Undibacterium sp. KW1: one gene and its partner. The protein of the gene in region 1 interacts with the protein of each later gene in a pairwise test. Links are inferred from orthologs where the notes say so. Each region holds a gene or a part of one and is shown on either strand. Other genes may lie near its edges. The genes, in order: eno and rpe.

What was found.
Region 2: the proteins of eno (region 1) and rpe interact in binary tests that used the Escherichia coli proteins (3 or more experiments, as listed by UniProt). The link is inferred for Undibacterium sp. KW1 from one-to-one orthologs.

The regions. Positions count from the first base shown.
Region 1 is NZ_AP018439.1:2,391,204-2,394,431, reverse strand. What follows is about bases 213-3,112. They hold eno (phosphopyruvate hydratase), read right to left. Parts: upstream 2,355-3,112; coding sequence 1,071-2,354; downstream 213-1,070. Other genes in these bases: UNDKW_RS10735 (CTP synthase), read right to left, coding at 2,810-3,112; UNDKW_RS10750 (hypothetical protein), read right to left, coding at 213-402. Also shown: more of UNDKW_RS10750, read right to left, coding at 1-212; more of UNDKW_RS10735, read right to left, coding at 3,113-3,228. UniProt on the Escherichia coli protein: Catalyzes the reversible conversion of 2-phosphoglycerate (2-PG) into phosphoenolpyruvate (PEP). It is essential for the degradation of carbohydrates via glycolysis.
Region 2 is NZ_AP018439.1:5,388,337-5,391,614, reverse strand. What follows is about bases 47-2,996. They hold rpe (ribulose-phosphate 3-epimerase), read right to left. Parts: upstream 1,880-2,996; coding sequence 1,214-1,879; downstream 47-1,213. Other genes in these bases: UNDKW_RS24185 (enoyl-CoA hydratase), read left to right, coding at 2,699-2,996; UNDKW_RS30030 (hypothetical protein), read right to left, coding at 2,376-2,546; apaG (Co2+/Mg2+ efflux protein ApaG), read left to right, coding at 1,983-2,357; UNDKW_RS24200 (phosphoglycolate phosphatase), read right to left, coding at 465-1,148; trpE (anthranilate synthase component I), read right to left, coding at 47-194. Outside these bases: more of trpE, read right to left, coding at 1-46; more of UNDKW_RS24185, read left to right, coding at 2,997-3,278. UniProt on the Escherichia coli protein: Catalyzes the reversible epimerization of D-ribulose 5-phosphate to D-xylulose 5-phosphate.

The DNA of each region.
Region 1 (3,228 bases):
GACAACACTGCGCAACTTCAAGTCTTCAGGAAAAGGCAAATCTGCCTGGGTGGCTTCGTCATACATCATTGCACCTGGCGCCCCGCTTACTTCGATGAGAAAGCTGGTGACACTGCCAGGTACCGATATCGCATAGCTCCCGTCAGCGCCGGTAGTAGCTGTCGCAAAAGAACTGGCAGATTTATTACCGGACTGATCAAGACTAAAGGCTGATACGCGCGCGCCGTTGATGCGCCCCTTTGCGACTATGCCGATAAGTTGCCGGCCGCTGTTACTGACAGCTACTGTAGCGCCATTCGCGTTATTGCTGGCGGTACTAGCACCGCCGCTTCCACCACCACAAGCGCTGAGCAATGCTGACAATAAGACGGGAATAAAAAATTGATACTTGTTATTTTTCATGAAGTAATCGAAGTTTGAGCACAAAAGCGCCCATGCATAAAAAGTACAAAATGCAGCTGGCATCTAGGAAAATGCAATATCTGCAATTTTGTTACGAAATGTAAATGCAAAAAAGACTGGTGATTCTAACACCAGAATGCTGCTTGACCACATACAGGACGAACAAATATGTGGCTATATGTATATGGGATGTAAATGAGGTATAACTGAGGAAGCACAGCCACATCAGGCTGACTATGAATACTATCAGCGCTTGACCTGGTCAGGCTGTGCAGTCGTTGAAGCAGGTGAATTGGCATCCAGTATCTGCACGAAAATTTCGTTCTTCTTGATCATGCCCAGCTCAAAACGGGCACGCTCTTCTACCGCATCTGTACCTGTCTTCAAATCCTGCACTTCGGATTCGAGCTTGCCATTGCGTTCTTTTAATTTTTCGTTATTTCCTTTTACCTGCGCTACCTGCCTGTCCAACTCCCAGACACGCAACCAGCCCCCTTACCCAACCACAGCGGGTATTGGATCAACATCAACAGGGCAGCAAAGGAAAGAGCTATCAAACGCACGGATAATTAAAGCAAAAAAATAAAAACAAAACCAATCTGTTTCCAAAAGCAGACCTACAAGAAAAAGGGGAACCCAGTTCCCCTTTTTATTTGCACGATACCAGATTACTTCAGATTATAGAAGGCGTCGCGACCAGGGTAGCTGGCAATTTCGCCCAAATCTTCTTCAATACGCAGCAATTGGTTGTATTTTGCCATACGGTCAGAACGGGACAAAGAGCCGGTCTTGATTTGCAAGGCATTGGTACCAACGGCTATGTCAGCGATAGTGCTGTCTTCTGTTTCACCGGAACGATGGGAAATAACGGCAGTATAACCTGCACGTTTTGCCATTTCGATCGCTGCAAAAGTCTCAGTCAAAGTACCAATCTGGTTAATCTTGATCAGGATGGAGTTGGCGATACCTTTTTGTATGCCTTCTTTGAGGATCTTGGTATTGGTGACGAACAAGTCATCGCCAACGATCTGGACTTTCTTGCCCAGTTTTTCAGTCAGGATAGCCCAGCCGTCCCAGTCGCCTTCGGCCATGCCATCTTCGATGGAGATGATAGGATATTTATCTACCCATGTTGCGAGCAGGTTGGTAAAGTCAGCGGAAGACAAAGTCAGGCCTTCACCTTCGAGGTGGTATTTGCCATCTTTGTAGAATTCGCTGGCAGCGCAATCCAGGCCCAGGGCGATTTGCGTGCCTGGCTCGTAGCCAGCAGCTTCTATCGCCTGGATGATCAGTTTGATGGCGGCTTCATGGTTATCTACGGAAGGAGCAAAACCACCTTCATCACCAACTGCTGTGGTCAAACCCTTGTCATGCAGGATTTTTTTCAGTGCGTGGAATACTTCAGCACCATAGCGAACTGCTTCGCGGAAAGTTGGCGCGCCTACCGGGATAATCATGAATTCTTGAATATCCAGATTATTGTCAGCGTGTGCACCACCGTTGATGACGTTCATCATAGGCACTGGCAATTGCATTGCGCCTGAACCGCCGAAATAACGGTACAGTGGCAGGCCAGCTTCTTCAGCAGCAGCTTTGGCAACAGCCATGGACACAGCCAGCATGGCATTTGCACCGAGGCGACTCTTGTTTTCAGTGCCGTCCAGATCGATCAGGGTACGATCCAGGAATGCCTGTTCATTCGCATCCAGGCCCATGATGGCTTCAGCGATTTCAGTATTGATGTGTTCGCAGGCTTTCAGGACGCCCTTGCCCAGATAGCGGGACTTGTCGCCATCACGCAGCTCTATCGCTTCGCGGGAACCTGTGGATGCGCCGGAAGGCACAGCAGCGCGGCCCATGACACCAGATTCCAGCAAGACATCACATTCAACAGTTGGGTTACCGCGCGAATCCAGAACTTCACGACCGATAATGTCAACGATGGCACTCATTCAATTCTCCTAAACAATCAAAATATCGAACAAAATATCTAACAAAATAATACGAATCTGATTTGCAAAACATCTGCTGGCTGGATATGCCGACAGATAAATAAAGCTGGCAGCTGTAATGACTTTATTACAGCCAAAATGATGGTGCAGATGATACCCCATTACGGGGACACTTCAAGCCGCACAAAACTTTATTCTTGCGGCTTTTTACGCTGATAAGCAAAAAAACCTTCCCCACAGATTAAATCATGCAAAAGCAGGTTCAAAAAGCCTGGCATACCCCATCAGTACAGTCTCCGGGGCCTGCTAACAACATTCTTTCAGGCAACTACATACCATCTTGCAAAAAAAGGCGAGCCGCAAAAGTGGCTCGCCTTTTAATCAGAATTTGCAGATAACAGACAAACCAGTATTCAAACTACCCAACTGGAGGTCTGCATCAAATCCCTTACATCTCATGCCTTGTTACCCTGCGCCTTTTTATGTTCTATCGCCGCCCTGGCGAAAGAGATAAACAAGGGGTGACCGTCGCGCGGTGTCGATTTGAATTCAGGGTGGTACTGCACACCCAGATACCATGGATGCACATCGCGTGGCAATTCCATGATTTCACACAAATCTTCTGTCGGTGTACGGGCAGATACTGTTAAACCAGCAGCCTCCACACGTCCCAGATAATGGTTATTGGCCTCATAGCGATGGCGATGACGCTCAGTCACGACATTGCCATAAATCTCGGACGCGAGCGTACCGGGGCGAACTGCGCAAGTCTGTGCCCCCAGGCGCATGGTGCCGCCGAGGTCGGAATTCTCATCGCGTGTTTCGACTTTACCGTCATGGTTTTGCCACTCATTAATCAGTGCAACCACAGGCT
Region 2 (3,278 bases), 3.0 Mb from region 1 along the record:
ATGAAGGAATAGCGTCCAAAACGCTCGCCACCCATGACGGATTCAAGCAAGAAAGTATTCTTGCCGGCATTCTGGGTTTGCGCGAGTTTCAGATACAGGGTGAGCGGGGTTTCCAGATCGGCGAAAGCTTCCGCAATCATGGGGATACGGTTGTAGCCTTGCGCGGCCAACGATTTGAATTCGAGTTCGGTCATGGTTTTCTTTCAACCGCCTGCCTGCTCCTAAGGCTTATGCACGCGTCTGCAGCAGCTAGCAGCGCACACAAATTCGCTCAAGAGAGTATGGACGGGTAAGACAGATTGATATAACAAGCAAGAAGATGTGCTTGGGATGTGCACAGCCACTCGCGGCATTCGTGGTTTAACAGAATTGCCAGCGTCGCCATAGCCAGGCCTCAAAAGTGCCTGGAGTGATCATGGAACGTTTGTTATCGATGAACATTCGTTATGTGAATGGTTTGAAAGTCAATGAGAGTTTTTCGCTGACAGCAGTTGTGCTGCTACCAACAGGGTTTCGACTATACCATCACTTTGAATATTTTGTACAGCTTCGCCGTGGTTGTATCCATACGGCACTGTCAAGACCGGGCAACCGGCAGCGCGGGCGGCTATCGCATCATTGCTGGAATCGCCTATGGCCAGCACTTGTGATGGCGGCAAGCCCAGAGCCTTGCAGGCTTCGAGCATGGGCAGGGGATCAGGTTTCTTTTTTGCAAAGCTGTCGCCGCCATAGACTTGTTCAAAATAAGAGCTGATTTCTTTCTTTTGCATCAGCGGATGGGCAAATGCCAGTGGCTTATTGGTAACGCATACCAGGCGCAATCCCAGGTCACGCATGGCCTGCAGACCTTCATGCACCTCAGGGTAAAGCTGGCTGTGATCACCATTGATAGCCAGGTAATGACGCTGGTAAGCAGCCAATGCATCAGTAAAGCGCGCTGCTACGCCATCCGCATCAAAATCCAGCGACAAGACTTGCTGGATAAGATTTTCAGAGCCTTTGCCCACCATGGTCTTGATGACATCTAGCGTCAACGGTGCCAGCGCAAAGCCTTCACGCATGCGGTTGATGGCGACCAGAAAGTCTGGTGCGGTATCTATCATGGTACCGTCAAGATCGATGATGGCGGCTTTGATTTGGCTGAACATGGTGGGGCGATCAGAGATAGGCTTTCCACCTGGAATGACGAAAAGCCTGAAGATGAATAGAGGGATTAAACCTTGGATAACTCAGCGCGCATGGCATCAATGATGGCCTTGTAGTCGGGCTTGCCAAATATGGCAGAACCGGCAACAAAGGTATCGGCACCAGCACGAGCTATTTCTGCGATGTTCTCGATTTTGACGCCGCCATCCACTTCCAGCATGATGTCGCGGCCAGATTCATCAATGATCTTGCGTGCTTGTGCGATTTTTTTCAGTGTATGCGGGATAAAAGTCTGGCCACCAAAACCGGGGTTGATCGACATGATCAAAACGATATCGACTTTATCGATGACGTTTTCCAGTACATGCAATGGCGTGGCAGGGTTGAATACCAGGCCAGCCTTGCAACCATGGTCACGTATGGTTTGCAGGCTGCGGTCTATATGTTCAGATGCTTCCGGGTGGAAGGTGATGATATTCGCACCTGCCTTGGCAAAGTCGGGGATGATACGGTCTACTGGCTTAACCATCAGATGCACATCGATAGGCACTTGCACATGTGGGCGTATCGCTTCGCACACCATGGGGCCTATGGTCAGGTTGGGAACATAATGATTGTCCATGACATCAAAATGGATCATGTCTGCGCCAGCGGCGACAACATTGCGGACTTCTTCTCCCAGACGGGCGAAATCGGCAGACAATATACTGGGAGCAATGCGGAAAGTAGTCATGATGGAATCGTGCTTGAAAAAGATATGCTATTTTACCTTGTGAGGGCAAGCGGCTGTTGTCTTCGTCTGGCACAATGAACATAGTTCATCATGAAAGAAAATTATGGCAGCGTATGAAATAAGTGTATCGGTGGCGACCCAATACCTCAAAGATCAGTCCGATCCTGAGCAAAACAATTTCGTTTTTGCCTACACTATCACCATCAATAATACCGGCACTGTGGCAGCGCAAGTCATTTCACGCCACTGGATCATTACCGACAGTACCAACCATGTAGAAGAAGTCAAGGGCCTGGGTGTAGTCGGCCATCAACCCTTCCTGGCGCCAGGGCAAAGCTTTGAATACACCAGCGGCAGTTCATTGAGGACCCCACAGGGCAGCATGAAGGGCACTTATTTCTGCGTGGCAGAAGATGCCCATCGCTTTGAGGCAGAGATACCTGAGTTTGTTTTGTCTTTGCCGCGTACCCTGCATTGATACTGGCACAGTCCAGGCTTATTGCGGATTTCCATTATCCTGGCTTTGCTTGCTTTGTTCTATAGGCTTTTTATCTTCCTTGGGTGGTGTTTCTGGTCTTTCTGGTGCGCGACCATGAAACATCGTCCACCAGACGATAAAAATCAGCATGAACATCGCTACGCCTGCTTCCAGCGCTAATAACCACATCGCATCCACCTCGCTCAATAAACTAAGCGCATTGTACCTGCTAATTTGTGTGCTTATTTGCGTACCTCATTACAGGTGCTGGTCCGGCGCATTACAATAGATATACCGGCATTCATGCTGCATATCACTACTTAATAAAATCAGGAGCATCTATGACATACGAATGTATTTTGACTGAAACCCGCGACAAAGTCGGCTTGATCACCCTGAACCGCCCCAAGGCCATGAATGCGCTGAATGATCAGCTCATGGATGAACTGGGCCTGGCACTGAAAGCTTTCGACAAGGATGAAAACATTCACTGTATCATCCTGACGGGCAGTGAAAAAGCCTTCGCCGCCGGTGCTGACATCGCCGCCATGGTCGGCTATAGCTTCATGGATGCCTATAAAGATGACTACATCACCCGCAACTGGGAAACCATGCGCCAGATACGTAAGCCAGTCATCGCCGCTGTTGCAGGCTATGCTCTCGGTGGTGGCTGCGAAGTCGCCATGATGTGTGACTTCATCATTGCTGCAGAAAATGCCAAGTTCGGCCAGCCAGAAATCAAGCTGGGCACTCTGCCAGGTGCTGGTGGCACACAGCGCCTGCCACGTGCGATCTCCAAATCCAAAGCCATGGACATGTGCCTGACTGCACGCATGATGGATGTGGTTGAAGCAGAACGCGCAGGCCTGGTATCCCGTGTAGTGCCACTGGACAAGTTGATGGAAGAGGCTTTCGCTGCAG